One region of the Planococcus sp. 11815 genome, then DNA from elsewhere that is predicted to be linked to it. Evidence: a T-box and tRNA genes for the amino acid it is inferred to sense, from the RefSeq annotation. Region 1 holds a T-box; the other holds one or more tRNA genes.

Region 1 (15,406 bases):
CCTCTCCGTCCTGTTCAATTCGCTCGTACGTGGCACCGGTCACTAACCGAATGCCTTGCTCGGTCAAAGCTTTCGTGAGGGCTTCCGAGATTTCCGGATCGTATTCCTGGAACAGGCGCGAACTTCTTTGCATCAGTGTGACTTCGGATCCGAGGTGGTGAAATAACTGACCCAATTCCACACCAATATAGCCGGAACCGATGACCGTCAGGCGTTTCGGCACTTTCTTTAGCTCCAATAAGGTTGTGCTGGTCAAGTAATCCACTTCTTCCAGTCCGGAAATGGCTGGCATAGCCGGAGCCGCCCCCGTCGCAATCAGAAACTGTTTGGCAGAAAGCTTCATGCCGGCCACTTCAATAGTGTGTTCATCTATAAATCTGGCTTCCCCTTTGATCAACTCAAAACCGTAGTCTTCAACCAAATCGACATATTTCTTGTTCCGGAGATCCGTCACCAATTCCTCTTTCTGTTTGACCAGCGGAGCCAAATCCACTTCCCCCGCTGAGGTGTGCAGCCCGATAAACGGATTATTCCTGGCCAAGTGATTGATTTCTCCGGCCCGTAACAAGGTTTTGGAAGGAACACAGCCAATGTTCACACAGGTACCGCCTACCGTTCCCCGTTCAATCATCGCCACTTTCGCCCCATGTTTCACAGCTTCGATGGCGGAAGAAAAGGCAGCGCCCCCGGAACCGATGATGATGTAGTCATACTCGCCTTCTTCATCTGGGCGGAGTGCTTCTTGGGCTCGGACTTCTTCTGCTTCCCCCGGCTGATACTTGGCATCAGCAATTGCTTTTTGTGCCTTTTGAACCTCCATGTTTTCCGGCAGTTCAAATACAGCTTCACCTTTTCGAAAATCAGCTTGGATTTCTTTTGCGCCAATCGCTTCAAGCGCGACTACCACGTGTTCTTCGCATCCGGTACAGGTCATCGCTTGGACATCCACTCGATATTTTTTCATGTCTACTCCTCCTCCATCAAAACATCAATAATCGGGCATTCATGCAGCTCTTTTTCATTTGGACACCGCTCTTTCAACTCGCTCAGCATCCGTTCCGCACGCTTTAGATCCTCAATCTGCTTTCGGACTTCCACTTCTTTTCTGGACACAAAATCGAACATATCTTCACAGCGCACATCGTCTTTGTCGACCACCCCTAACAATTTATAAATCTCATTCAACGAAAATCCCAGTTCCTGCAGTCGCCGGATAAATCCTACCCGTTTGACCGTTTCCTTCGAATAAATCCGATACCCCGAATTATTCCGGACCGGTTCTTGCAATAGCTCTTTTCGTTCATAGTATCGGATGGTTTCCTTATTCACTTCACATAGGGTTGCAAGTTCACTGATTCGATAGCTCAATTTTCTTCACCTCAGAAAAAGTATAAACCATGTACTTAGGTACATGGTCAAACATCTACACTTCAATACTTTCTTTCTATATATAAAATTTCAAGTTACTAAAACTAGATTTAAAATAGTCGTTTATTAAAAATAAAGCGTTCGTAAAAGTACACTTTTACGAACACTCCGAAATGGACTGGAGACGACCGAGTATAGCGTTCGTAAATGTATAAAATAACTTTACGAACGTTCGCTAATTCTCAAACACTTTTACGAACGCTTTTCAGTTACCATCAGAACCCCACTTCCTGACGAGCGATCTTCAGGAATTTTTTAACCAAAGAAAAACTGCCGGGAAGCTTCCCGGCAGTTTTTGCTATCTTTAGATGGAGTTTTCTCCAGTATTCGTGCGTATCGCTTTATCTTTATCTTTTTCATTCAATTCATGAAGCAATTTTTCGCCTTCAATGTCTAAATCCGGGAGAATCTTGTCGAGCCATTTTGGCAGCCACCAGATTTTGTCGCCGAACATCGACATGACGGCCGGGACGAAGATCATGCGGATCAGGAAGGCATCGACGAGGATCCCGAACGCCAGGGCAAAGCCGATTTGCTTGATCATGATGTCATCTGTGAAGATGAAGCCGGAGAAAACCGAGACCATGATCAATGCGGCGGCGACGACGACTTTACTCGCCGTCTTGTAGCCGCTGACGATGGCCCCATTGCCTTTTTCACCGTGGATATAGGCTTCGCGCATCGACGACACAAGGAATACTTGATAATCCATGGCGAGTCCGTACAGGATGCCGGTGACCATGATCGGGATAAAGCTCAACAACGGTCCGCCGGTGTCGATTCCGAAAAGCGATCCGAGCCAGCCCCACTGGAAGACTGCGGTTGTCGCGCCGAATGTTGCCATGATGCTCAACAGGAAACCGACCGTTGCCTTGATCGGAATCAAGATCGAACGGAACACGACTAACAGGATAAGCAGTGACAACACGACGATAATGGCGATATAGATCGGGAACACTTCAGCCAACTTCTCCGAAATGTCGATATTGACAGCCGTCAAACCGGTCACGCCGATTTCTGCGTTGGTGTTTTCAGTGGCAGCGGCATCTGTCCGCAAACTTTCCACCAATTGTTTCGTCGCTTCATCAGTCGGCCCGTTTTCTGGGATGATGCTGATGATGGCAATTGTTCCGTCTTCATTGAAGCCGCCTGGCGATACTTCCGCTACGCCGTCAAGCTGTGAGATATTGCTGAGCAGCTGGAAATATTCTTGCGGATTCACCGCAGCTGCGTCCTGGTCTTTGGCCACGACAAGAAGCGGGCCGTTAAAACCTTCGCCGAAGCTGTCGGAAATGACGTCATAACTTTGTCTGACAGCGGTGTCTTGATTAGCGCTTTCACCCGAAGGCATGCCGAGGTTCATTTGCGCGATCGGCACTGCGAGTGTGCCAAGAACGATAATGACCAGTATGACCGCGACCCATTTCATTTTCAATAAGCCAGTAATCCATCCTTGGGCAAAGCTTTGTTTCGAGCTGTTGTTCGTTTGAGCTTTATTTCTCGTTTTGGCTGAGACGATCCGCTCACCGATCAAGCCAAGCAAGGCCGGGAGCAGTGTGAGCGCGACCAGCACATCGATTAGCACCGTCAATGCGGCGACGATTGCCATACTGCTGAGGAACGAGATGCCGATGACCAGCAAACCGCTGAGCGCGATGATGACGGTCAAGCCGGCAAAGAATACCGCGCTGCCTGCTGTGCCGACTGCACGGGCAGCCGCTTCTTTAGCGGTCAATTGTTGTTCGGTGATCAGTTTGCGCTGTCTGTTAACAATGAACAAGGCATAATCGATGCCGACAGCAAGGCCGATCATCAAAGCGAGAACCGGTGTCAGGCTGTTGATTTCGAACATGCTCGACAAGGCGAATGTCCCGCCGACGCCCACACCGACGCCGATCAATGCCACGACTAGCGGCAAGCCCGCTGCGATGAGTGAGCCGAGCGTGACGACCAGGATGACTGCTGCGATCGCGAGCCCGATGATTTCATGGGTGCCGCCGATCGGGATATCGACGCCTTGCAGCGCACCCGTCGGAATGACTGTGATGGAAGAATTTTCTTGAGCGATATTTGCGGCATCCGCAAGTTCTTCGCGTTCCGCTTCACTCAAGTCTTCCGCTGTTTTGGTCAGTTGGAACTGGAATAATGCGACCGTTCCGTCCTCTGAAATCTGGATGCCCGGGACCAGCATTTCTTGAACGATGAACGGCCGGTGGCTGACTTCAGACGCCGGAAGCTGGCTCACCATGTCTTGCAGTCCCTGCATTTGGGCCATTGCTTCTTCGTCCTGCAGCAGGTCCATCGGATTGACGACATGATCCAGGCCGTAAATTTCATTTGCTGCCATAGCTAAAGTTTGGGCATTGGCCGGATCGTCAATGGCTTCCCCTTCCGGCACTTCGAATAAGTAACTTCCCTGCCCCCCGGATGCTGCTGGGTATTCTTCCGCCAATTCGTCCAGCACGTCCTGTGCGGCGGTGCCGTCAATTCTTGTTTCACTGCTTGTATTCACGCCATTCGTTACGATGGCTGTGATGATGACGCCTAAAATGAGCAGCCAGCTGGCAATGAAAATCCAAGGCTTGCTATAGGCTGTTTTTCCGATGCTGTAAAAAAATCTCGACACATGTGCAACTCCGTTCTCTACTTTTGTTAGTTAAAGCCTTTTCGTAAATGGGCAAACACGGTATCGATGTATTGGTTAAATTCATTATCGGCCTCGTCCTGCTCCCCGTCTTCCGGCAATTTAACGGCAATGCTTTCATCCAGCACCGGCAAAATCGCACCGAAGACGGCGCCGATCAGAATAGGGTAATACTCTTCCGGATAGTCGCTGCCGAACTCTTCACTGATGCCGCGTTTCGCAAAATCCTGCACTTCCATCAATGCCCCGGTTACATACAATTTGAGCGAAGGGTAGTTCCGCGACAGTGAAATGAGCTGGTTGAGCCGCCTCAATTTATTGATCGTGAAACTTCCGCGGATATATAACTCGATGGTATCCAAGGGCGTATACATTTCCGTGGAGAATGTGAATTGGTCGTCGCGCTCTAAATAATCATTCATCGTCAAGGAGTTGGCGATCGCTTCTTCCTTGCATGAAAAATAATTGGCAAATGTCCGGCGTGAATAGCCTGCCGTTTTAACGATATCTTCCACGACAAACCCGTCCACACCGTGCTCCACCGCTAAGTTAAAAGCAGCTTCGGCCAAGGCTTGGCGTGTCGCTATTTTTTTCATATCCCGCAAACCGCTGTCAGTCATTCTATCACCTCATTTTCAATTCTTACATGTTATACCACAAAAATTGCCCAATGTGCAATCTTTCCCTTTGGGCAATTATAAAAAGACGAACCGATTGGCTGTATAATGGTTATCATCACTTGTACGAAGGAGGCCCTTATGAAAATCCATTATTATTTAGGCTGGTTTACTGACTGTTTTCCGGAGAACCTAAGCAAAGCCTTAAGGGAAGACCTTACAGAACGGAAATCGCTCGTGATGGTCAGCTCGGATCCATCAGACACTGAAGTTGATGGCGCTGTGGAGCGTTCCTGGTTGGATCAGGCAGGCATTTCATTCGATGAATATCATCTAATCGATTCGAGCATAAAGCGCGAATTGGCACATACCTTAATCAGAAATGCCTCGGCCATTTTCCTATTGGGCGGAGATACCCTTAAGCAAAACCGGTTTTTGACGGAGGAGTACGAATTGGCAGAGCCAATCAAAACGAGCGCCGCCTTAGTCATGGGTGCCAGTGCCGGAGCGATCAATATGTCCGCCAAATGGAAATGCTCGGAACGCTTTGGATATCCTGTTGGCATGGACGTTGTTTGCGACGGCCTCGCGCTAGACCCTTTCTCCGTGCTGTCCCATTTCGACCTCGAAAACAATATGGAACTCGTACAAGAAGAACTCTCTGCCCTGTCGGATGAGATGAACGTGTATGCGTCAAATAAAGACTGTGCCTTGCGCTCAAACATCCGGAAATTAGATGAGACTTTTTAGCTTCATTGGCTGCATCAAAAGGCAAAACTAAAAACGTTCGGCAAGCAGAATTTCATGCTTGCCGAACGTTTTTTTGATTGATTTAAGCATTTTGGCAATTAACGATCGTTCTCCCTAAATGCTCCCCGTTTTTGATCGCCTCGATCGTATCAGGAATTTGTTCGAGCGAGACTTCGTCCGTCAAGGTTGTTTGGGTGATGTTCCAGTCGGCTGACATCTTGTCCCAGATGGCGCCGCGTTTTTCGATCGGCACATTGACTGAATCGATGCCAAGCAAATTGACGCCTCTTAGGATGAACGGCAGCACCGTCGCCGTCAGTTGAAGGCCAGCTGCGTTGCCGCACATGCTCATGCTACCGCCATAAGAAATTTGCGGGATGAGGACCGATGCCACATCGCCGCCGACGGTATCGAGGACATAATCGAATTTTTGCTTGTTCAATGGCTTTTTCAGTTCGCCCAGATCATCCGGGAAAATGACTTCGTTTGCGCCGAGCGATTTCGCCACGTCCACTTGATGGTCTTTGCGCACCAAGGCCGTGATATTGGTGTAGCCGATTTTGGATAGAATCTGCAGCGCGACGCTTCCGACGCCGCCAGTCGATCCTGTCACCAATAGCTCCGGATTGTTTTTTGGGTCCATACCGTTTTGTTCGAGTGCTTGGATGGACAATGCCGCCGTGAATCCTGCCGTCCCGAACACCATAGCGTCTTTCAAGCTCAAGCCGTCCGGCAAAGGCACGATCCACTCGGCCGGCACGCGGGCATATTCAGAGAACCCGCCGGTGTGGCTCATTCCCATTTCAAATCCTGTGACAATCACTTCCTGGCCTTGCTGGAATCGCCCGTCCGCTGTATGTACAACCGTTCCGCTGAAATCGATTCCGGGAATCATCGGGTAATCGCGGATGACTCCGCCTTTTTTCTGCACCGCGAGCATATCCTTGTAATTGATTGACGAATACGCCACTTTCACCAAGACGTCTCCTTGCGATAATTGGTCTTCACTGATTTGTTCCACGCCGTAGGTCACTTCATCTTCTTGCTGTTTAATGACAATCGCTTTAAATAAATCCATGAAAATCCCTCCTTGCTCTTCTCTTCCCGATTCAGTGTGGCAGCATGCATTATCTAGAGAGATCCTCTTGCACTATTTTTTACTGCTGTGGGCGAAGCCATTCTTTGACAATGATTTATTCAACAATTATATTAGACTGGTCGGTCTAATTGTTTAAAGAGGTGAATTATGTCTAAACCCAATACGAAAGTGGCGTTGATCCAGGCTGCTTCCAGATTGTTCCGCCTGCACGGCTACGAAGGGATCAGTCTTAACGATATTTTAAAAGAGATCAATATTCCTAAAGGCTCCTTGTACCATTATTTCCCTAATGGCAAAGAAGAGCTGGCTGTCGAAGCCATTCACCATACCAAAGATATTGTTTTGGCATGGATTGAAGAGTCGTTCGAACAAATCGGCGATCCTGTCAAAGCGGTGCAAGACCATATTCATCAGCTGGCCGCTCTATTGAAAGATGAGACAGAACAAGTCGGGTTTCCGATTGGAACGATTGCGGCTGAAAAATATTCGACCAATGAACCGATCAGGTCCGCGTGCCAAACGGCATTCGAAGAGTGGAGTGAACTATACTCCACTAAGTTTTTTGAAGCAGGATACAGTGAAAAGCAGGCTAAAGATTACGGAGTTTTCATTCTGGCCGCGATCGAGGGAGGCATTCTTCTTTCACTTACTACCAAAAGCGAGGAATCGCTTTTAATCATCGCCGATCAAATTCCTTTCATCTTGTCAAAAAGAGAGAATTAGAATCAGGCTTTTCAGAGAGGAATGGATAAAGATATGGCAACAATAGCAGGACAGCAACAAGAAACCATCAAAACGACCCCTATTTTAATTTCATTCTTAATCGCTGGCTTCATTGGATTGTTCAGTGAGACTGCGCTCAATATGGCATTGGGTGATTTAATCCAACAATTCGGCGTAGGGTCGTCCACCATCCAATGGCTCACGACCGGATACTTGCTGACACTCGGCATACTGGTCCCTGTGTCGGGCTTATTGCTGCAATGGTTCAGCACAAGACAGCTATTCATTGCCGCGCTGGCCTTTTCAGTGACCGGCACCTTGATCGCTGCACTGGCGCCGAGCTTCAGCATTCTCATGGTGGCTCGTGTCATCCAGGCAATCGGGACCGGCTTGCTTTTGCCGCTCATGTTCAACACGATTCTATTGATCTTCCCTATTCATCGCAGAGGGGCGATTATGGGATTGATGGGCTTGGTGATCATGTTCGCTCCGGCGATCGGGCCGACGATTTCCGGATTTTTAATTGAAAACTTAAGCTGGCATTGGATTTTCTGGGTGTCTCTTCCGTTTCTAGTGTTTGCACTAGTTTTCGGCATCATGTTCATGCAGAACGTCAGCGTGATTACAAAACCTAAGATCGACATCACTTCCATCGTGCTGTCTTCCCTTGGGTTTGGCGGGATTGTCTATGGATTCAGTACCGCTGGGGAAAGCGGCTGGGGCAGCTTCATCGTCATCGCATCTATTGCGGTTGGATTTGTCTCATTGTTCTTGTTCTCCATCCGGCAATTTAAAATGGACCAGCCAATGATCAACCTCCGCGTCTTTAAATACCCTATGTTCACACTCGGGCTCGCGGCTGTGTTTATCGCGTTCATGGTCATCCTGTCATCAGCTATTCTGCTGCCGCTGTATTTGCAGACGGGACTTGGCTTGGCAGCTGTCACAGCCGGGCTCATCCTCCTGCCGGGCGGCGTGTTAAATGGATTGATGTCACCGATTACCGGGCGGATTTACGATAAATACGGGCCGAGAGGATTGGTCATTCCCGGATTTTCCATCATCATCATTACCTTGTGGAACTTATCAGGCGTCACGACCGCCACGACCGCAGTCACAATCGTCGTCTTGAATACTCTTTTGATGGTCGGGGTTTCATTGGTGATGATGCCTGCCCAAACCAATGCGTTGAATCAATTGCCAAAAGACTTGTATCCAGATGGCACCGCTTTGATGAACACCCTTCAGCAAGTATCAGGCGCCATCGGGACAGCGGTCGCCATTACCATCATGTCATCGACACAATCGACCTATATGCAAACTGTATCCGATCCAAACAGCGCTTCCGCTATTCCCGAAGCACTGACGGCCGGCGTGCAAAATGCCTTTACATTCGGTTTGGTGCTCGCTGTGATCGGCTTGGTGATTTCTTTCTTCATCAAATCCGTCCACCTGGCCAAAGAAGAAGCACCTCAAAGAAAAGTTGTCGAAAACACTTAAAAATGACCGATCGATTCAGCTGGTTTCAATTTAGGATTTGACTTCTTTTTTATTCCAGTTATAATGAAAAACAATATCTGCATAACGAAGATTTGCCCGAGCATTTCGGAGTATAAGATCAAAAGCGATGATAAGAACGAGTACCTGTGACTGAAGCATACAGAAAGCAGCCGGTTGATGAGAGGCGCATGCGGTGTCTGGGGAAATACCTCTTTGAGCTGTGTACCGAACCTTCAGTAGGCTACACCGGAGTTGCATCCGTAATCCATGCAGAAGTATCGCTTCGGCCGTACTTTCCAAGGGAAGCTGTGCGAGCAGCTTCCGAACTAAGGTGGTAACACGCATATCCGCGTCCTTTAGGGTTTTTCCCTAGAGGGCGCTTTTTTGTATTCTTATAGATTTTGCGATATGACTATTCCAAGACAAGGAGATGTTAGCATGCGACTCACACCCGCTGAACAAATGAAAATCATCGAAAAAGGAGCAGCCGAAATCATCGAGGAAGGCGAATTGCTCGAAAAGCTCGAACGCTCATACAATGAACAGCGCCCGCTCACCATCAAGCTTGGGCTCGATCCGTCCGCACCTGATATCCACCTTGGCCACGCAGTAGTTTTGCGCAAAATCAAGCAATTGCAGGACCTCGGCCACCAGGCGGTCATTTTGATCGGCGACTTCACCGGGCGCATCGGCGATCCTTCCGGCAAAGCGAAAGGACGGACCGCGCTCAGTGACGAAGCGGTCCGGGAGAATGCGGAAACTTACTATGAACAGATCTTCAAAGTGCTCGACAAAACGAAGACCACGGTGCGCTTCAATAGCGAATGGCTGTCGAAACTGAATTTCGAGGAAGTCTTGAAGCTTGCCGCCAGCACGTCGGTCGCGCGCATGCTCGAACGCGACGATTTCCAGAACCGCTACCAAAGCCAGTCGCCGATCGGTCTCCATGAGTTTTTCTACCCGCTCATGCAAGCCTACGATTCCGTTGAACTAAAAGCGGACATCGAAATCGGCGGCACCGACCAGACTTTCAATATTTTGATGGGGCGCACGCTGCAAAAGCATATGGGCCAGGAAAAGCAAGTTGGCATCTTCATGCCGCTGATCGAAGGGCTCGACGGTGTGGAGAAGATGAGCAAAAGCCTCGGCAATTACATCGGCGTCAGCGAAGCGCCTGAGGTCATGTTCAAGAAAGTGATGGAAATACCGGATCCCCTGGTCTTCAAATACTTTGAACTCGCGACGGATGAAGACCCGCTGTCGGTTGAATCCATCCTCGACCGCCTTGAAGACGGCGAAAATCCACGCAACATCAAATTGGAATTGGCAGAGATCATCACGGGGCTCTACCACGGCGAAGACGCGATGAACGAAGCGAAACGCTACTTCGAGACGGCTTTCCAGAAGCGCGAAATCCCGGAAAATATCCCTTCGCTGCTTGTGGAAATCGGCCAGGAGCGCATCGAAGAAATCATCCCGCAGCTCGTGGAATCCGGATTCGTCCGCAGCAAAAGCGAATTTGTCCGGCTCATCGAACAAAACGGCGTATCATTCAATGGCGACAAGCTGACACGCGAAGAACTCGACACCGTCGTCCATAACGGCGACGTCCTGCAAATCGGCAAAAAGCGCTTCGTGCGTTTTGAAAAATAAGTAAAGAAAAGGAGAGTGACCGAAAGTAAAAGCTGATGTCCATTGCGACGGACGCTTTCGGGGCCACAGCTCATGCAGCTGGCGCGACAGGACGTCGCGTTGCCAGTTGCCAGGGCACCATGTAATTTCGTTGCTCCCACATCTGCAATGCAGATGCGTCGCGAATAAATGAACGAAGTGGAACTGAGTTCATTTATTCGCCGCCTCCATTTCCATCAGCTGTTATGAAAATAAAAATTATAAAAAAGTCAGACATAATTAAAACAGCCGGAGAAAAAGAATCTTTTTTCTCCGGCTGCTTCATTTTATATACGTATGGGACAGACCCTTTTTTACTTTATTTTTTATACTGCATATAAACAACTTGTGTCGCAAGGAAGTCTTCCATGCCGTGTTTGCCGTCCGCACCGCCGAGGCCGGATTGGCGCATGCCAGCGTGATAGCCTTGCACTGCTTCGAAGTTTTCACGGTTGACGTAAGTCTCGCCGAATTTCATTTCATTGACGACGCGCATTGCTTCGTTCAGGTCGTCTGTATAGATAGAAGAAGACAAGCCGTAAACCGTGTCGTTGGCCATTTCAATTGCTTCTTCAATAGTGCTGTAAGTGGTCATCGGAAGCACCGGCCCGAAAATCTCTTCGCGCATGATATCGGAATCGTGCGTCACGTTCGTTAAAATAGTTGGCTTGTAGAAGAACCCGGCCAGATCCGCGCGTTCCCCGCCTGTCGCAACGGTCGCCCCTTGCGACACTGCATCTTTAACCATGCCTTCGACAGTTTCCAAACGGTCCTGGCTAATCAGCGGCCCCATTGTTACGTCTTTGCTTTCTCTCGGGTCGCCAAGCTTGGTCGCTTCAAATGCCTGGATAAGTTTTTGGCTGAGCTCTTCTGCCACGCTTTCATGGACATAAAGGCGCTCCGCATTCGTACACGCCTGTCCGCCATTTGCGAGTCTCGATGTGGTGATGGCTTTTGCGGCCAGGTCCAAATCTGCATGCTGTGTGACGATGGCTGGCGCTTTGCCGCCAAGTTCGAGATTGACCTTGGTGATGTTTTGCGCTGCCGCTTCCATTACTTTCGTGCCGGCTGGCAAGCTTCCTGTCATCGTGATCATTTGGACTTTTTTATGCGAAGCCATTGCGTTGCCAATCTCAGAACCGGTTCCGGTTACCACATTGTAGACGCCTTTTGGAATTTCTTCCATCGCATCGACGATTTTCGTGAATTCCATGGCGGTATTCGGTGTTTGCTGGCTCGGTTTGATGACGATTGTGCAGCCAGTGACGAGCGCTGTCGCGACTTTCCGTGCCAGGATGAATACCGGGAAATTCCAAGGGATAATGCCTGCTACGACGCCGATCGGCTTTTTGTAGACTAAGATATTTTCATTCGGGCGGTCGCTTGGGACGATTTCCCCTTCGATACGTCGTGCCCATTCGGACATATAATGAAAGTAATCAATCGCGAGGTCGACTTCACCGCTTGCCAGTTCATAGTCTTTCCCTTGCTCTTCCTGCAATAAGTCGATAAATTTATCGCGGTTTTCAGCGATCTTATCGCCCAGTTTGCGGACGATTTTTCCGCGTTCGATATTCGGCGTCAATTCCCATGCCTGTTGTGCCTGATGCGCCGCTTCTACTGCCTTATCTACGTCTTCTTCCGTTCCTTTAGGGATCTTGGAAATCACTTGCTCAGTCGCCGGGTTGATGATGTCGATCCATTCATCTCCAGTAGACTTTATATATTCTCCGTTCACATACATTTGGTGAGTTTGCAAAAGATCTCCTCCTAATTTTCCAATTAGTAGGTTTTTCCCTTTATGGTTACCGGTAAACTTGGCCTTCTGCACTAACATGCTTAGACAAGAATTAAACTTTCATGTAACGTCGGGCTTCCCCAAAAACCGGGTTTCCAGTTCGTGTTCATACCCCTCGCCTACACGGTAAGCCTTGGCGTAAGGGCGTGAACTGACAGCGCTATGCAAGTCCTGTCCGATAAAATGAAGCGCCACGCCGTCATCTGCGGCGAGCCCTGGCTTGATCTGCCCTTGCTTAAGCAGCCGTTGAAACGTCGGACGCCGGTGCGATTCCCCATCGTAATGGGGGCAATTGCTGCCGGGCAAAAAGCCTAAGCAGTCCAATGGATGAAGTTCATCGCCGTAAGAATCGGTGACGCCTTGTTCGAACCAGCAAATCGATCCCGCACTGATGCCCGCCAGGATAATTCCTTGATTCCAGGCTTTTTCAATGATCCGGTCCAATCCCCATTCCCGCCACAGCGCAAGCAAGTTTTTCGTATTGCCACCGCCGACATACAAAATGTCCTGTGACAAGACAAACTCCTCTAGATCTTGTGCCGGCGGCTTGAACAACGACAGATGCGTCGGCTCGCAGTTTTGCTGTTCGAAGAAATCGTAGAAGCGTGCGATATAGCTGTCCGCGTCCCCGCTCGCTGTTGGGATAAAGCAGATTTTCGGCGTTTCTTTTGGTGATTGCTCCAATATGTATAAATCGAGGAGTGGATTGTCAGGCTCCATCGAGAAGCCGCCTCCGCCTAGTGCGATAATCTGTTTCATTGGGTTTCCTCCTGCCTCTGCACTTTTTATGTATCGAGTTGTTCGTTCGCAGCCAATTGCTGCAATTTCGCCGCGACCTCCCGCGGTTTTATATTCAGCTTATGTGCCTCTCTCAGCTGGACCCATACCGGCTCGTACGTCCCGCGACGTCGATCCAAGTTTGTGTACTCTTCTCCCAATCCCGTGCCGAAAGTGCCGCCGGTTCTCTTCGCTATAAAAAAATACTGATTGCCTTCATAGTATATTGTTGCGAAAAGCCCTTCGATTTCCACTTGCACGCCCAGTTCCTCGAGTGCTTCTCTTTTTGCTGCAGCTTCCGGCGTTTCGTGTTGTTGAATGCCGCCGCCCGGAAACACATAATATACAGAACCAGCGTGTACGCGTTTGATCAACGCTACCTTATTCTCTTCGACAAGTACGACCGAGCCTCTATTCCCCATATAGCTCTTTATCTTTTTGATTGCTCAAGCGGATGTAATACGGAAACAGCACGATGAGCAACAGCCCGATCGTTCCGCTCACATAGCCGAGCCCCATCAAAAATCCGCCATTGTTGAACGATACGTACTGCCTCGCGCTGCACGCTGGGCAGTTCTTGCCATCTTTTGCTACGCCCAGTTTCCAGATATCTTTCGCTTTCCATTTAACTCCACAATTCGTGCAATGTGCCACGTCCTTCACCCTTTCCCATCCTATTTTCTTCTATATATACAAAGTCTCACCGTTTCTTTAATTGCGCTTCTTCGTTTTCACTGCTCAGCTTCATGAACAGATGGTCTTTCATTTCCCATAAGCAATCCAGCCAAGTTCCCCAAAACAGCATGTCCCGAAATGTATGATCTTCCACTTTCATGTACTGGATAGTTCCGCAATCCGGGCATGGGCAGCCATCCTTCAATTCATACAACCAATGCTTTTCTTTAGATTCCCAGCGATATCGGCAATTCGTGCAGCGTGTCATTTTTTTCTCGACTCCTTTCATTATTTTACTCTCATTTCCAATAAAGATTTCATAAAAAGGCAAAAATTTCTCTACAAAAAAAGCCGCCAGAAAATTTTCTGGCGGCTTTTACGTATTCAGATAAAGTTCATTCGCTGATAAACAGGAAAACCTGCTTGTCTTCCTGTCCTGCTTCACCAGCGAAACGGTCTGTATAGTCGAGCCATTTGGCGCGTTCTTGGCGGGCTTCGATCTTATCGCCGAGTTCTGCTTCAATTTTTTGCATCATGGCGGAAACTTCTTTGAACGAGCGGTTAAAGCGGTAAGCGGCCTGCTCGAACGGCGAATGCAGCACCAGCAAACGGCGAAATTCCTCCACGGTATCCGCTTGTTCAGCCAGCGCATCTTCCAGTTCTATGATGAAGCGGTATAATTGCCGCTGCTCCTCACCCAGTTTCGCCACTTCGCTTTTCAGCAAATAGGCAATCATGCCGTCATTCATTGCCCACGCCTCCTTTATGGTGTTACCAGCTTGATTTTTTGACGCCGGGGATCTGCCCTTTATGTGCAAGGTCGCGGAATGCGATGCGGGACATGCCGAATTTGCGCATGAAGCCGCGCGGGCGTCCAGTCACTTCGCAACGGTTCTTCAAACGGGTCGGCGACGAATCTTTCGGCAGTTTCGCCAATGCTTCGTGATCGCCTTGCGCTTTCAGTTCTTTGCGAAGTTCCGCATAGCGCGCCACCATTTCACGTTGTTTATTATCGCGTGCTACTTTTGATTTCTTGGCCATCGATAGGCTCCTCTCTATTATGCAATAATTTTTACTAGATTACTTGGTTTCGCGGTGCAAAGTCACTTTTTTCAAGCGCGGGCAATATTTTTTCAATTCGATGCGCTCCGGGTTGTTGCGCTTATTTTTGGTCGTCGAGTAATTGCGGTCGCCCGTTTCTGTGCAGGCCAGTGTAATGTTCACTCTCATGCTAGTTCCTCCTTTTTAATGAGTCATGGCTGTTTGCGGCAGCGGATCGTTAAACCCGCTCCAGTCTTCTGCCATTTCTTGTTGTGTCAGCAAGCAGTTATCCAATGATTGAATGACATCTTGTTGATCCATTTCGATGCCGATCAGCACCAACTCGGTCATTTTCACGCCGTATGCCTCGTCCCACGCGCCTGCTGTCTCAAGGCTCGCAGCAGGCCCTGCCTGCGATAATAACATGGCCGTCTCGTCACGTGTGGCGATGCGCAAAAATCCTTTGGCACGGACCACTTCCACCGGCCAGTCCATGATCCAGTGGAACAACCGCTCCGGGTGAAACGGGGTTTCGCTGCGGTAAACGAATGAAGCGATCCCGTATTCCTCCGTTTCCGGCACATGCTCTTCGTTGAGCTCTTGGATCCAGCCGGCGCCTTGGCTCGCTTTGTCCAAATCAAACCGGCCTGTGTTGAGCACTTCGCCGAGTGGCACTTGCGAAC
Region 2 (15,406 bases), 1.2 Mb from region 1:
CGCGCAGATGGCCGCTCGCTGCTTCACTTAACTTTGGAGACTGGGCGTACGCATCAAATCCGCGCGCATTTGTCGCACGTCAAGCACCCGATCATCGGCGATGAATTGTACGGAGGGCCGCCGACTGAAGACGGCGAATACTTCCTGCATGCTTTCCGCATCGCGTTTAAACACCCGTTCACCGGGCAGCAAATCGATATCGAAGCAAAACAATAACCAAAGGCCAGCGAATGGATTCGCTGGCCTTTTTTATTAAACTTTGATTTCGTCCGGATGGGTTCCGCTCCGCCAATCCTGGTTGAGCGCTGAAATCTGTTTCAGTTCTTCCTCACTTAATTCAAAATCAAAAACATCGGCATTTTCAACGATGCGCGACGGCGTCACCGATTTCGGGATGACAATCAGGTCATTCTGGAGATGCCAGCGAATGATGGTCTGCGCGATGGATTTCCCGTGCTTTTCGCCGATTTCCGACAGCACCGGATCTTCGAGCAGACGCCCTCTCGCAAGTGGCGACCAGGAAGTGACCGCAATGTCTTGTGCCGCACAAAATTCGCGCAGTGATTCCTGCGTCAATTGCGGATGCAGCTCGATCTGGTTGACCATCGGTTTCGTATTGGCCTTGGCCAAGATCTTCTCCAGGTGATGCTGCTGATGATTCGAGACGCCGGCAGCACGGATCAATTTTTCATCATATAGCCGCTCGATCGCACGGTAGGTTTCCTCGAATGTATCGGGAATTGCCCAATGCGTCAAATACAGATCCAGATAGTCCATATCCAGCCGTTTCAATGAAGCTTCGAATGCACGCAAGGTCTGGTCGTAGCCCTGGTCGGTGTTCCACACTTTTGATGTGATGAACAGTTCTTCACGCTTCACGCCGCCTGCGCGGATTGCTTCCCCGACCTCTGCTTCATTGTCATACACTGTAGCTGTATCGATCGCTTTGTAGCCTGTTTGGATTGCTTTTACCATCGCTTCGACCGCCGCTTCTTTATCGGTCATCTTATAGACGCCAAGGCCGAAACGCGGCATTTCCACTCCATTATGTAAGGTTTTTGTTGATTCAATCGTCAGATTCATAAACATTCTCCTCCTGTTCTTTTTCATTGTACAAATTGTCGACAGGAATTTCGACTATTCCAGCTTGTTGAAAAAGTTAAGAGGCCGTATTTCCCGAAGCTTATCGCTCGCTTTCCGCGGGCGGGAATCGAGCCTCCTCGTCACTTCGTTCCTGCGGGGTCTCTCAAACCCGCTTTTCCCGCAGGAATCGAGCGAACGCTTCTCCGGATACTCAGATAAGTCTTTGATTTTTGAATGAAGAAAAGATAATTCCTTTTTAATTCATAGTTGGTTAATAGACTTCTTTAACACTTTGAAATTATCGAAAGGAATTTCGACTATTCGCCACTAGATTGAGAAAAGCTCTTGCATCCGATATTAAAAACGAATATTATTAAACGTGTTGTTCAAAATGTTCGTGTTTATAAGGAGGATATTCCATGTTTCAGTTAAAAGAACACGGAACTGACGTCAGAACCGAGATTACAGCCGGTATGACAACGTTCCTGACGATGGCATATATCGTCATCGTCAACCCGGTGATTTTAGGTGCTGCCGGCGTTCCGTTCGACCAGGTTTTTCTCGCCACCATCATTGCAGCAGTCATCGGTACATTATGGATGGCATTGCTCGCCAATTACCCGATTGCCATCGCGCCGGGCATGGGGCTTAACGCATATTTCACTTCCATGGTGCTCGCTTCTGACGGCGCCATTGATTATACGACTGCCTTTGCCGCAGTTTTCGTTTCCGGATTGCTCTTTGTCGCACTGTCTTTGACTTCAATGCGCAAAATCCTCATTGAAGCCATTCCAGAAAACTTAAAACACGCCATCACGGCAGGCATCGGCTTGTTCATCGCCTTCATCGGCATGCGCCTTAGCGGATTGATCGTCGCCAATGAAGCGAATCTCGTGGGGCTTGGCGACCTGACTTCGCCGCCTGTCGCTTTGACGCTCGCAGGACTCGCCATCACGCTTATCTTCATGTCCTTGAACATTCACGGCGGGATTTTCTTCGGCATGATCGCAACGGGCATCATTGCCTTCTTCACCGGGCAATTGAAATTTGCGGAAGGCTTCATGAAGTTGCCGTCGCTTCCGGAAGGCATCATCGTCTGGAATCCCATCGAAGCGTTCCTGCTCGTCGCCGAATTCGGGCTCTACGGCGTCGTGTTCTCGTTCCTGCTCGTCACGCTGTTCGACACGACTGGAACGATGATCGGTGTCGCAAAACAAGCAGGGCTCATGAAAGACAATAAAATGCCGCGCGTGCGCCAGGCGCTCCTCGCTGATTCTGTCGCCGCCAGTGCAGGCGCCATGGTCGGCACAAGCCCGACCAGCGCTTATGTCGAATCTTCCGCCGGCGTCGCTGCAGGCGGACGGACAGGGCTCACGACTTTGACCGTCGCCATCCTGTTCATCGCTGCTGCCTTTTTCGGGCCGCTCGTCGGCTCGCTTTCCGGCGTCGCCGCCATCACCGCTCCCGCTCTCATCATTGTCGGCAGCTTAATGATCGGCGCCGTCAAGCAAATCGACTGGGATCAATTCGATGAAGCGTTCCCAGCGTTCCTGATTGTTCTGGCCATGCCGCTCACCTCAAGCATCGCAACCGGCATCGCACTTGGGTTTATCTCTTACCCGCTCATGAAGATCTTCAAAGGCAAATGGAAATCCGTCCACCCGATCCTTTATATTTTTGCTGTGCTGTTCACGATCCAGATTCTCATTGCACCGCATTAAAAAATCCCCTGCATTTTTCTATGCAGGGGATTTTTTGTACCTTAATCGAAAGGGACGCTTACAAACCAATTTTCATCGTCTTTACATTTGCCCACAAAAAAACACCGATTTCTCGGTGCTTTTCTTGTTAGACTCTAGCTGAACGCCCGGACATGGCTGCGGAGAGCAATAGCACGATTGCTGTCAATAAGTGCAGTGCCCAGCCGATCAACGGAATCCAAGCGAGTGCACTTGTAATGATCCCCAGAATCGAGCCGAACTTCGGTGAATATTCTTTAAAGCAAAAGAACAACGTAATGGCGTGCAGCACGAACATGATGCCGAGCGGTGCATAGCCTGCAGAAATCACAAATCCGCCTCCGATGAACGGAATGGCCAGAAATGCCTCCGCAAGGCCCGTAATCCAAAGCAGTGCAACGGATGTCTTCATTTTCATATCAGTTCATCCCTTCCTTTTCTTCCTACCCCTATATACGCATCACATCCAAAAAAGTTTCAGGTTTTTCGGATGGACGGAAAATGTCCATATTTTCAAGTGGGTTCCATATTTCATTTTTCCCTTTGGTACGCTATACTAAACACAGATGCAAATTTCAAGGAGGTCGTCATTCATGAACTTGATCTTAATCTTGGGGATTTGTGTATCGTTTTTGGTAGCTATCTTCACTGCTGGATACGATGACAAACCAGGCACAGACAAAAGACAATAATGTGAAATGCAAAAGGACAGCGCCCACGCGCTGTCCTTTTTTGTCGTTTATTTTAAATTCGGGAAATCCTGTTGGCGCAGCGCTTCATACATCAAGATCGCTGCCGTGTTCGACAAATTGAGTGAACGGATATGTTCATTCATCGGAATGCGCAAACAGCGGTCTAAGTTGGCATCAATCAATTCCCTCGGTAAGCCCTTTGTTTCCTGACCGAAGACGAAGAAATAATCTTCCTCGGCATCCGAAAAATCGAACGAGCTGTATGTCTTTGTGCCAAACTTGGTGATGTAATGGTATTTGCCGTCAGGATAGGCCGCAAACAACTCATCGAGTCCATCGTGGTAATGGATGTCCACGTGCTCCCAATAATCGAGCCCCGCCCGTTTAAGCATTTTATCGTCCGTCGAAAATCCGAGCGGCTTGATCAAATGCAGGCTGACGCCCGTTCCCGCACATGAGCGTGCAATATTTCCGGTATTCGCCGGAATTAATGGCTGATATAACACAATGTGTATTCCCAAATCTCTTCACTTATCCTTTCGTTTCTGCAGAAAAGAATGCCAGGCCTTTGGCGATCTCCGCCAGCACCTCTTCATCTTTCTCTTGCTGCTGTGCATATTCGAGCGCTTGTCTTCCATCGTCCGTCCCGATGCGGCCAATCGCCCAAGCGGCCGTGCCGCGGATGACTGGGCGCGGATCCGTCTTCATCAATTCGATCAATGCAGGCACTGCCGGCTGCTCCTTGAAATGGGCAAGTGCCAAAATGGCGTTGCGCTGAATCGGCTTTTTGCCGCGCCAAGAACCTGATACATGGCCGAATTTCTCTTTGAACTCCCGATTGGAAATGGTCAACAACGGCTCGAGCAAAGGCTTGGCGATTTCCGGGTCCGGATCGAATTCCGGATGGATGCGATTGGCCTTGCGCTTATTTTTCGGGCACACGGTCTGGCACGTGTCGCAGCCGTAAATCCGGTTGCCGATTTTCGAGCGGAACTCATCCGGCAGGAAGCCTTTCGTCTGTGTCAAAAACGAAATGCAGCGCTGGGCATTGAGCTGCCCGCCCTCGACAATCGCACCGGTCGGGCACGTATCGATACATAAGCGGCAGTCGCCGCATTGATCTTCCATCGGCTCGTCGTATTCAAAAGGGATGTTGGTGATCATCTCGCCCAAATAGACATATGACCCGAACTCCGGCGTGATGATATTGGTATTTTTCGCACTCCACCCGATACCGGCCCGTTCTGCCACGGCACGGTCTGACAATTCGCCAGTGTCGACCATTGATTTCATGCGCGCCTCCGGATAATGGGCGGCGATAAAAGATTCCAGCAGCGCCAGCCTGTCCCGAAGTGCCGCATGGTAATCCTTGCCCCAGGAAGAACGCGAGAAAATACCACGCCGTGCCCCTTTGACACCAGGCGTCGCCCCTTCCATTTTGGAAGGATAGGCAATCGCAATGGCAATGATGCTCACAGGCTCTTCCATCAATAATTCCGGACGCGTGCGTTTCTCCACATCCGATTCCTCAAAACCGGACTGGAAATTCAATTGCTGCTGGCGGATCAAACGATGCTTTAAACTAAAAAAAGGTTCGGCCGAAGCAAAGCCGATTTTATCAATCCCGATTTCCGCGGCATACGCAACCAGTTGTTGTTGGAATTGATCCAAGTTCATGTCGATAACTCCTTGCTCCAATTTATGGTAAGATAAGGCTATTATTCACGGAAAGGATGATTGCTGTGGACTTTCGCGTAAACCCTGAAATTACAGAGATTGTGCCTGATTTCAAAATCGGCATTATTCATTATAACAATATCACCGTTTCGGATTCACCTCAAATGTTAAAAGGCCGCCTCCAACTGTTCCAGGAGCAATTGTTCTTCGATATGGACGATAAGGAATTGACGGATTTCCCTGGCCTTCTCGAATGGAAGCTGGCCTGGAAAGCGCTCGGAAGCGATCCGAACCGCTACCGGCCTTCTGCGGAAGCCTTGTACCGCCGTGTGCGCAAGCAAAACTATCTGGCCCCTGTCAATTCAGCAATCGATATGAACAGTTTTCTATCGCTTCAGTACGAAATTCCACTCGGTTTGTACGATACAGATCAAATTGAAGGCGATATCGAAATCGCCCTCGGCAAGCCTGACGACCGCTATGAAGGTTTGAATAACCGCGACAATACGCTCGATAACATCATCGTTACACGCGATGCAAAAGGCGCTTTCGGCAGCCCATACGTCGATTCAAAGCGCACTGCTGTGACACCGCAAACAACAGACGCAGTACACGTGTTTTACCTCCGCCCGTCCATGAACCGCGACAATGCCCTTCAGCTATTGACCGCTGCCGGCAATATGTTCACCGGAATCAATGGCGGCGAAGCGATAAGCTACGTCCTTTAATTGCCTGAAGCATACGCTTCAGGCATATTCTTTTTATTCTCCCCAAAACTCTAGTATTCTTTTGATACTGAGATAAAAAAGAGGGATGCCACATGAAGAAAGTCCATAGCGACGTTATCCAATTCCGCGGCAGCCATTATGATTTCGGCTATCATCAAGGGGAATTGTTGAGAGATTCACTGCTTTTGCCGAACCGAAAAATACAGCGCAGTGAGAATAGCAAGCAATTATTGGTGGACGAAACAAAAGCCATCGACATGCTCGAACGCTTTGCCCCGCGCATTTGGGAAGAAATCGAAGGCTTAGCCGATGCCTTGAAATGGCCATTTTACGACGCCCTCCGAGAATTCGGCGGCTATTATATCGAATATACACGCAGCGGCTGTTCGATCCTGAGCCGTTCTGACTTCCTTGTCCGCAACTATGACAGCTCACCGCAAGGCTATGAAGGCCGATTCGCCTTGTACGAGCCGACTGACGGGGGCTATGCATCCATCGGACCGTCCATGCAAATTACCGGACGAACCGACGGGCTAAACGAAAAAGGGCTTGCAATGGGCTATAATTTCATCAACCGTCGCAATTCAGCGGACGGGTTTATCTGCAATATGATCGGGCGCCTGATCCTTGAGCATTGCGCATCGATCGAAGAAGCGGTCGATTTATTGAAAGAATTGCCCCACCGCCGGTCGTTCAGCTATGTGTTGTTGGATAAGAGCGGACGTTCAGTCGTCGCCGAAACTTCCCCGCGCAATGTCATCGTCCGGGAAGCGGCAGTTTCGACCAACCATTTCGAAGTGTTATCGGAAGAAAACCGTTACCAGATTGACGATTCCAAACGCCGCGAGGAAGCGCTTCTTACGCATTCCACAACGTCCAATGACGCATACGCAGCGTTCCGATTATTGAACGACTCGGATCAGGGCGTATTTTCAACAAAATACAGCACGGCTTCCGGCACTTTGCATACAGCTTCCTATTTCCCAAACAGCTTGGAAGTCGGCTTCGCCATCGGTCCTGACCGCTTGCCGCTCATGTTCGATTTCCAAAAATGGCTTCAAGGCGAGCGCTTGCTGGCAAAACGCATCAACGGGAAAATCGACACCCATTTCCCGTTTCCGTATCTTGACGACCTGTCTTCATTGCAACAAAAAAACGGCTAGAGCACTCATATGCTCCAGCCGTTTTTTATTTAAACAAAGCATCGGTATGGGCGAAACCGATGCCGGTATCGACCTTTCCATAGACGGATGTATTGCGGACAGGCTTTCCTGCAAGCCATTCCCCAAACTTAAATACTTCGGGCTCCTGGTCGCCCCCAAGCGCAAACCACACTTCCTGCTCTTTCGGTAAATAAACAGATGTATGGATTGTTCCGGCCCAACTCTTATAAAGATTCGAAAACAAGCCGCGGTCCGTGTCATTGAACAAGCGATAAGCACGATACGCTTCCGCTGCATCTTCTGCATTCTGTTCGATAACTGACAAGCGTTCATAGGAATCCTTTAGATAATTGCGGTTTTCATGCTGCTGGATTTCAAAATGATTCGTACAAGCCGTTGCATCGCGCACCACCACTTTACGCGGCGTTGCCTCCATAACCTTTGTGGCACCGCTCTTATCGGTCACAACGTAGCTGAATGACCCGCGATGCGGAATATCTTCGACCAAAGCAACAGCTTCATCGATAGTCGCGCAGCTCTCGAGAATGATGCGCCCGATCATATAACAGACAAAGCCATCACCCGGGTTTTTCCGGTGCATAAAATTATAGCCCATCACCAAGCCATGCTCGTTCATCCCATCCATACGCCCCAAAATGCGCTGGCTCGGACCAATGATGGCATTTCCTTCCTCAGGTTGAAACAAGCAGAACCTGCCTTCATAGGTCTGTGGATGAAAGTCATAATTGCGCACCAAAAAGTCTTCGCCGCTGACGATTGAACAGCCCGACGGCGGCGCATCGATACGGTAACCGCCAAAATCACGAAGCACCTCATCAATCGGCAGCTTGAGGCTATCTTCAAGGCCTTTCAACTCCTCCCATAATTTCGGGGCGTATTCGTTGAACGCAGCTTGCGCTTCTGCCGGATCGATGACAAAACGTGGCCTCTTACTCTTCCATTGCCCGCGGCGATTGTGCAGCGTAATCGATTCTTTAAGCGCATTTCCTTGCATCATTCCATAATCATAATGGCTTCCTCTGAATTCGACGACTTCACTATGTATCTGTCTCATAACTCCTCCTTCATTCCCGCTTTAATAATTATTTCACAAGTTTTGAATTTCTGCTCATCAAGCGCACCACCCATTTTTCAAGCTCCACAATAATAAAGACGCTCATCCCGATCAGCAATGGCCAAATCCAATACCTGAGCCCGATCGGTTCCGTGCCAAGCAGCGTATTCATAAACGGCACATACGTCACCGATAGCTGCACTAAGATTAATATGGCCGAGACAATTAAAGCCGCTTTATTGGAAAAGAAATCACGATTCAGTGCAAAACGCCGCTCACTCCGGCAATTGAATAAATAAAATAGCTGTGAAATGACCAGGGCTTGTAAAGTCATGGTCTGCAAGATGCCTTGGTCATAATCTCTAGCTTCCAGCATGCTGTTCATCCATAAAATGCCCCCTCCGATAATCGCCGATGCAAAAGCGATGCGGAAAACATAATAGCCACTGAGCAACGGGCTATTGGCTTTCCTAGGTGGCCGCTCCATCGTACCAGGCTCGAGCTTCTCAAATGCAATCGCCAAGGAAATCGTCACAGCGGTAATCATGTTGACCCACAAAATCTGCACAGCAGTGAGCGGAATCGTAGTGCCAAATAGAATGCTGATAAAAATGAGCAGCCCTTCGGATACGTTTGTCGGCAATATGAACAGGATGGTCTTTTTCAAATTGTCATAGACGCGCCGCCCTTCCTTCACTGCATTGACAATCGTGCTGAAATTATCATCAACCAGCACCATCTCTGCCGCTTCTTTTGATACTTCTGTTCCTTTGATTCCCATCGCAATGCCGATATCAGCTCGTTTCAAAGCCGGTGCATCATTGACCCCATCACCGGTCATTGCACACACTTGCCCCTTGGCTTGAAGAGCTTCAACCAATTGCAATTTATTTGTCGGGCTGGTACGCGCGAAAATGTCATATTCCATGGCTGCAGCCTCTAACTGTTGTGCGTTTAAACCATCCAATTCCCTGCCTTCAAGCGCCTTGGCCCCATCACCGATTCCAAGCTTGGCTCCAATCGCCACAGCGGTGTCTTTATGGTCTCCAGTGATCATCTTGACACGAATTCCGGCTTTCTTGCATTGTACAATTGAATCGATCACTTCTTCCCGCGGAGGATCAATGATGCCAGCCATGCCTAGAAACTCAAACCCGCACTTCATATCTTCGTGATTTATGACTTCCACTGTGTAATCGACTTGCTTAACAGCAGCTCCTAAAAGGCGTTCTCCGCGTTTTGCATGTGAGGCTATCTTCGCCTCCCATTCATCCCTCTCTTCGCTTTGTATTATATCCAGTAGCTTTTCAGGGGCCCCCTTTGCATAAATCCATTTAGTTCCCCGATCTTCAACCAAAGCAGCCATGTATTTATAAGAAGAATCAAACGGAATCTTCATAATCACTGGCAACTTCTCTACTTCGTCATCCGCTTTCTCTGCAAGCGTCAACAGGCAGCCTTCCGTCGCACCTCCACTGATTGACCATTTCCCTTTTTTCCCTTTGAACAAATGCGCATCATTAACTGTTTTCACACAGGCTAAAAACTTTGCCAAGCGAGGATGATCAGCTAAACGAATGCCATCTCCGTTTTTCTTTAACATTCCTTCGGGTGAATAACCGACCCCACTAACATTGATTTCTTCATCTGCCAGAATAACAGAAGTCGCCGTCATTTCATTTTTCGTCAAAGTCCCTGTTTTGTCTGAGCATATTACCGTAACGGCCCCTAAAGTTTCGACTGATGGCAAGTTCCGTACAATAGCATTCTTCCCAGCCATCGTTTGGACACCCAAAGCTAAAATAATGGATAATACCGCTGGCAACCCTTCTGGAATGGCGGCTACGGTCAAGCCGATGATTGCCAATAATAGCTCAGCTGTGGCATAGTCATGGACCCAATAACCAATGAAAAACATGCCGATTGCACTCAGTACAATAATCACTGATATCACTTTTCCGAATTGAGCGGTCTGCTTTAATAAGGGTGTCTGTAATTTCTCGACCGATTCCATCGCGCTGCTGATTTTTCCGAGTTCAGTATCCCCTCCTGTTGCAATGACAACCCCAAACCCTGATCCGGCTGCAACAGCAGTTCCTGCAAATGCCATATTAGAACGATCCCCAAGCACCGTATCGCTCGATAGCCTCTCAGTCTGTTTATTTACTGCATCTGATTCACCAGTCAAAGAGGACTCCTCCACCTGAAGATTCGACGCTTCTACAAGCCGTATATCTGCGGGCACCTTATCACCCGCCCTTAAATAAACAAGATCCCCAGGCACCAAATCAGCCGCCAGAATATCTTTTCGTTTGCCCTCTCGCAGCACTCCAGCTTTAAATGAAAGCATTTCACGTATACTATCCAATGCTTTCTCAGCTTTACTCTGTTGAATATAGCCAATTGCCGCATTGATGACAACTACAGCTAAAATGACACTTGTATCAATATAATGTCCAAGTACGACTGTAATAACTGCCGCTGCCAACAATACATAGATCAGCACATCATGAAAATGCTTAAAAAACTTTATAACTCCAGGTTCTCGCTTTCCTTGAGGCAATTCATTGGCGCCAAAAATCTTTAACCTCTCTACAACTTCAACTTCACTCAACCCTTCTTTTAACAGAACTTCATGGTTATCAAGTATAGTCGTAAACTCTTGATCAAATCCTTGTTCTGTAACCACCTTGCCACCCCCGCCAAGATCGTAATTTTGATTATTATAACACGCAGCCTCCATTCTCCTACCGCATCCTATTATATATTCCAATACACGTAAAAAAGACAGTCTTCAAAGGAAGCTGTCTTTTTCAAAATACCGGTGTAGAGAGCCGATCCCCTAAGATGTTTCCATCACTACCCTTCCAACTTACCGCATCGGCCACGTCCGTCTCGTTCGATAACAGGCTACTCCTCAGCTAGTTTTCCATTAGTGGTTTTTCTAATAATAGTGCTACTCTTGTTACCAAATTAAGACAAAGAAAAAAGCCCTAACTGAAGTTAGGGCTTTTCAATACATTGCTTGGCAGAGCAATGAAAATGATACCGGCGGTCGGGGTCGAACCGACACTCCCGTGAAGGAACGGGATTTTGAGTCCCGCGCGTCTGCCAATTCCGCCACGCCGGCAAAATTGAATCCAGAAACAATTATTCATTGCTTTCAGGAACATTTATTATTATATTAGTAAACCGATTATTTTGCAAGGGGTTATTAGCTATTTTTTTAAAAAAATCTTTGCTGTATACAACTGCAAATCATTCGTATAAATAAAGAAAAAAACTCTGACTATAAAAGTCAGAGTTTTAAGCTTTCATCACTTGGCAGAGTGATGATCATTTGATACCGGCGGTCGGGGTCGAACCGACACTCCCGTGAAGGAACGGGATTTTGAGTCCCGCGCGTCTGCCAATTCCGCCACGCCGGCAAAATAGTTTGGAGGCGGCAACCGGACTCGAACCGGTGGTAAGGGTGTTGCAGACCCATGCCTTACCGCTTGGCTATGCCGCCTAGATAATGGAGCGGAAGACGGGGGTCGAACCCGCGACCTCCACCTTGGCAAGGTGGCGTTCTACCACTGAACTACTTCCGCTAAAGCTGGGGTACCTGGATTCGAACCAGGGCATGACGGGATCAAAACCCGTTGCCTTACCGCTTGGCTATACCCCAATAATACTGGGGCGGACGAGGGGAATTGAACCCCCGAGTGCCGGAATCACAATCCGGTGCGTTAACCACTTCGCCACGACCGCCACGCTATTATTATGTATGATATTAAAATTTCAAGAAAACATGGGGCGGACGAGGGGAATTGAACCCCCGAGTGCCGGAATCACAATCCGGTGCGTTAACCACTTCGCCACGACCGCCAACATAATATTTAAAAAAATGGCAGGGGCAGTAGGAATCGAACCCACATCGGAGGTTTTGGAGACCTCTGTTCTACCGTTAAACTATGCCCCTAAAAACTGGTGGTGGGGGGCAGATTCGAACTGCCGAACCCGAAGGAGCGGATTTACAGTCCGCCGCGTTTAGCCACTTCGCTACCCCACCTAATGGTGCCGGAGAAAGGACTTGAACCCTCAACCTACTGATTACAAGTCAGTTGCTCTACCAGTTGAGCTACTCCGGCATGGAGAAAAAATATGGTGGGTCAGGACGGAATCGAACCGCCGACACTTAGAGCTTCAATCTAATGCTCTACCGACTGAGCTACTGACCCATATTAATTAATAAAAATGGCGGTCCCGACCGGGATCGAACCGGCGATCTCCTGCGTGACAGGCAGGCATGTTAACCGCTACACCACGGGACCATTTGGTTGCGGGGGCAGGATTTGAACCTGCGACCTTTGGGTTATGAGCCCAACGAGCTACCGAACTGCTCCACCCCGCGATAATATTAAAGTTTCCTTCTATTTTATATGCATGAAAGAAATGGTGGAGGATGACGGGATCGAACCGCCGACCCTCTGCTTGTAAGGCAGATGCTCTCCCAGCTGAGCTAATCCTCCATTGAATGGTGACCCCTACGGGATTCGAACCCGTGTTACCGCCGTGAAAGGGCGGTGTCTTAACCGCTTGACCAAGGGGCCTTTATTTTGAGCTTAAGATACTGGCGGAGAGCAAGGGATTCGAACCCTTGAGACGGTTGCCCGCCTACATGATTTCCAATCATGCTCCTTCGGCCACTCGGACAGCTCTCCATAATTGGCTCCGAAGGTAGGACTCGAACCTACGACCATCGCATTAACAGTGCGGTGCTCTACCACTGAGCTACTTCGGAATAATAACCAGACTAGCGACGTCCTACTCTCGCAGGGGGAAACCCCCAACTACCATCGGCGCAAAAGAGCTTAACTTCCGTGTTCGGGATGGGAACGGGTGTGACCTCTTTGCCATCATCACTAGACTGTATTAATTTGAAAGACAAGATTTATTATATCAATAATACCGATTATTTCAAGTATTTTTTTAAAAATAATATCTTATTCTTTCAAAACTGGATAAATCGACATTGGAAACGCATGTTCAGTTTGTTGGTTAAGTCCTCGATCGATTAGTATTCGTCAGCTGCACGTGTCACCACGCTTCCACCCCGAACCTATCTACCTCATCGTCTTTGAGGGATCTTACTTGCTTGCGCAATGGGAAATCTCATCTTGAGGGGGGCTTCGTGCTTAGATGCTTTCAGCACTTATCCCGGCCACACATAGCTACCCAGCGATGCTCTTGGCAGAACAACTGGTACACCAGCGGTGTGTCCATCCCGGTCCTCTCGTACTAAGGACAGCTCCTCTCAAATTTCCTGCGCCCGCGACGGATAGGGACCGAACTGTCTCACGACGTTCTGAACCCAGCTCGCGTACCGCTTTAATGGGCGAACAGCCCAACCCTTGGGACCGACTACAGCCCCAGGATGCGATGAGCCGACATCGAGGTGCCAAACCTCCCCGTCGATGTGGACTCTTGGGGGAGATAAGCCTGTTATCCCCGGGGTAGCTTTTATCCGTTGAGCGATGGCCCTTCCATGCGGAACCACCGGATCACTAAGTCCGTCTTTCGACCCTGCTCGACCTGTCCGTCTCGCAGTCAAGCTCCCTTGTGCCTTTACACTCTGCGAATGATTTCCAACCATTCTGAGGGAACCTTTGAGCGCCTCCGTTACTCTTTAGGAGGCGACCGCCCCAGTCAAACTGCCCGCCTGACACTGTCTCCCAAGCCGCTAAGGCTTGTGGGTTAGAAGTTCAATACAACCAGGGTAGTATCCCACCGACGCCTCCCCCGAAGCTGGCGCTCCGGGTTCTCTGGCTCCTACCTATCCTGTACAAGTTGCACCAAAATTCAATATCAGGCTACAGTAAAGCTCCACGGGGTCTTTCCGTCCTGTCGCGGGTAACCTGCATCTTCACAGGTACTATAATTTCACCGAGTCTCTCGTTGAGACAGTGCCCAGATCGTTACGCCTTTCGTGCGGGTCGGAACTTACCCGACAAGGAATTTCGCTACCTTAGGACCGTTATAGTTACGGCCGCCGTTTACTGGGGCTTCGGTTCGCACCTTCGCTTGCGCTAAGCACTCCCCTTAACCTTCCAGCACCGGGCAGGCGTCAGCCCCTATACGTCACCTTACGGTTTTGCAGAGACCTGTGTTTTTGCTAAACAGTCGCCTGGGCCTATTCACTGCGGCTCTCTCGGGCTATTCACCCTACCAGAGCACCCCTTCTCCCGAAGTTACGGGGTCATTTTGCCGAGTTCCTTAACGAGAGTTCACTCGCTCACCTTAGAATTCTCTTCTCGCCTACCTGTGTCGGTTTGCGGTACGGGCACCTCCCGCCTCGCTAGAGGCTTTTCTTGGCAGTGTGAAATCAGGGACTCTGAGGTTAAACCTCTTGCCATCACTGCTTGATGTACATAGAAACGGGATTTGCCTCGTTTCTCATCTCACAACTTGGACGTGCACAACCAACGGCACGCTCACCCTATCCTTCTGCGTCCCCCCATTACTCAAACGGCGGGGAGGTGGTACAGGAATATCAACCTGTTGTCCATCGTCTACGCCTATCGGCCTCGACTTAGGTCCCGACTAACCCTGAGCGGACGAGCCTTCCTCAGGAAACCTTAGGCATTCGGTGGACGGGATTCTCACCCGTCTTTCGTTACTCATACCGGCATTCTCACTTCTAAGCGCTCCACCAGTCCTTCCGGTCTGACTTCAACGCCCTTAGAACGCTCTCCTACCACGGACATCTACGATGTCCATCCACAGCTTCGGTAATCCGTTTAGCCCCGGTACATTTTCGGCGCAGTGTCACTCGACCAGTGAGCTATTACGCACTCTTTAAATGATGGCTGCTTCTAAGCCAACATCCTGGTTGTCTAAGCAACGCCACATCCTTTTCCACTTAACGGATATTTGGGGACCTTAGCTGGTGGTCTGGGCTGTTTCCCTCTTGACTACGGATCTTATCACTCGCAGTCTGACTCCCAAGCATAAATCACTGGCATTCGGAGTTTGTCTGAATTCGGTAACCCGGGATGGGCCCCTAGTCCAAACAGTGCTCTACCTCCAGGATTCTCTTCTTGAGGCTAGCCCTAAAGCTATTTCGGAGAGAACCAGCTATCTCCAGGTTCGATTGGAATTTCTCCGCTACCCACACCTCATCCCCGCACTTTTCAACGTGCGTGGGTTCGGGCCTCCAGTAAGTGTTACCTTACCTTCACCCTGGACATGGGTAGATCACCTGGTT

What was found. The T-box of region 1 lies ahead of tyrS (tyrosine--tRNA ligase). A T-box ahead of a tRNA ligase gene usually reads a tRNA of that ligase, here a tRNA-Tyr.
Region 2: it encodes a tRNA-Tyr, which carries the amino acid that the T-box ahead of tyrS (tyrosine--tRNA ligase) is inferred to sense. The anticodon was not compared.

Annotation. Positions count from the first base shown of each region.
Region 1 covers NZ_CP096991.1:3,134,496-3,149,901, forward strand. The annotation lists gene merA (mercury(II) reductase) at 1-964, opposite strand, end outside; gene merR (Hg(II)-responsive transcriptional regulator) at 967-1,368, opposite strand; gene M1Q06_RS15740 (MMPL family transporter) at 1,733-4,054, opposite strand; gene M1Q06_RS15745 (TetR/AcrR family transcriptional regulator) at 4,081-4,692, opposite strand; gene M1Q06_RS15750 (Type 1 glutamine amidotransferase-like domain-containing protein) at 4,831-5,439, shown strand; gene M1Q06_RS15755 (YhdH/YhfP family quinone oxidoreductase) at 5,522-6,517, opposite strand; gene M1Q06_RS15760 (TetR/AcrR family transcriptional regulator) at 6,686-7,261, shown strand; gene M1Q06_RS15765 (DHA2 family efflux MFS transporter permease subunit) at 7,295-8,761, shown strand; T-box leader at 8,880-9,121, shown strand; gene tyrS (tyrosine--tRNA ligase) at 9,200-10,414, shown strand; gene aldA (aldehyde dehydrogenase) at 10,752-12,191, opposite strand; gene M1Q06_RS15780 (Type 1 glutamine amidotransferase-like domain-containing protein) at 12,291-12,989, opposite strand; gene M1Q06_RS15785 (NUDIX domain-containing protein) at 13,016-13,429, opposite strand; gene M1Q06_RS15790 (hypothetical protein) at 13,419-13,670, opposite strand; gene M1Q06_RS15795 (hypothetical protein) at 13,708-13,950, opposite strand; gene M1Q06_RS15800 (hypothetical protein) at 14,078-14,431, opposite strand; gene rpsN (30S ribosomal protein S14) at 14,454-14,723, opposite strand; gene rpmG (50S ribosomal protein L33) at 14,763-14,912, opposite strand; gene M1Q06_RS15815 (GTP-binding protein) at 14,928-15,406, opposite strand, start outside.
Region 2 covers NZ_CP096991.1:1,050,494-1,065,899, reverse strand. The annotation lists gene M1Q06_RS05430 (RluA family pseudouridine synthase) at 1-216, shown strand, start outside; gene M1Q06_RS05425 (aldo/keto reductase) at 253-1,083, opposite strand; gene M1Q06_RS05420 (NCS2 family permease) at 1,503-2,804, shown strand; gene M1Q06_RS05415 (hypothetical protein) at 2,932-3,240, opposite strand; gene trmL (tRNA (uridine(34)/cytosine(34)/5-carboxymethylaminomethyluridine(34)-2'-O)-methyltransferase TrmL) at 3,562-4,035, opposite strand; gene queG (tRNA epoxyqueuosine(34) reductase QueG) at 4,046-5,191, opposite strand; gene M1Q06_RS05400 (B3/B4 domain-containing protein) at 5,257-5,919, shown strand; gene M1Q06_RS05395 (C45 family autoproteolytic acyltransferase/hydolase) at 6,012-7,082, shown strand; gene M1Q06_RS05390 (C45 family autoproteolytic acyltransferase/hydolase) at 7,108-8,157, opposite strand; gene M1Q06_RS05385 (cation-transporting P-type ATPase) at 8,186-10,846, opposite strand; tRNA gene M1Q06_RS05380 (tRNA-Leu) at 11,204-11,287, opposite strand; tRNA gene M1Q06_RS05375 (tRNA-Leu) at 11,502-11,585, opposite strand; tRNA gene M1Q06_RS05370 (tRNA-Cys) at 11,595-11,668, opposite strand; tRNA gene M1Q06_RS05365 (tRNA-Gly) at 11,676-11,750, opposite strand; tRNA gene M1Q06_RS05360 (tRNA-Gln) at 11,756-11,827, opposite strand; tRNA gene M1Q06_RS05355 (tRNA-His) at 11,835-11,910, opposite strand; tRNA gene M1Q06_RS05350 (tRNA-His) at 11,952-12,027, opposite strand; tRNA gene M1Q06_RS05345 (tRNA-Trp) at 12,048-12,121, opposite strand; tRNA gene M1Q06_RS05340 (tRNA-Tyr) at 12,128-12,211, opposite strand; tRNA gene M1Q06_RS05335 (tRNA-Thr) at 12,215-12,290, opposite strand; tRNA gene M1Q06_RS05330 (tRNA-Phe) at 12,305-12,380, opposite strand; tRNA gene M1Q06_RS05325 (tRNA-Asp) at 12,398-12,473, opposite strand; tRNA gene M1Q06_RS05320 (tRNA-Met) at 12,477-12,553, opposite strand; tRNA gene M1Q06_RS05315 (tRNA-Val) at 12,596-12,671, opposite strand; tRNA gene M1Q06_RS05310 (tRNA-Glu) at 12,678-12,752, opposite strand; tRNA gene M1Q06_RS05305 (tRNA-Ser) at 12,774-12,863, opposite strand; tRNA gene M1Q06_RS05300 (tRNA-Asn) at 12,869-12,943, opposite strand; rRNA gene rrf (5S ribosomal RNA) at 12,954-13,069, opposite strand; rRNA gene M1Q06_RS05290 (23S ribosomal RNA) at 13,197-15,406, opposite strand, start outside.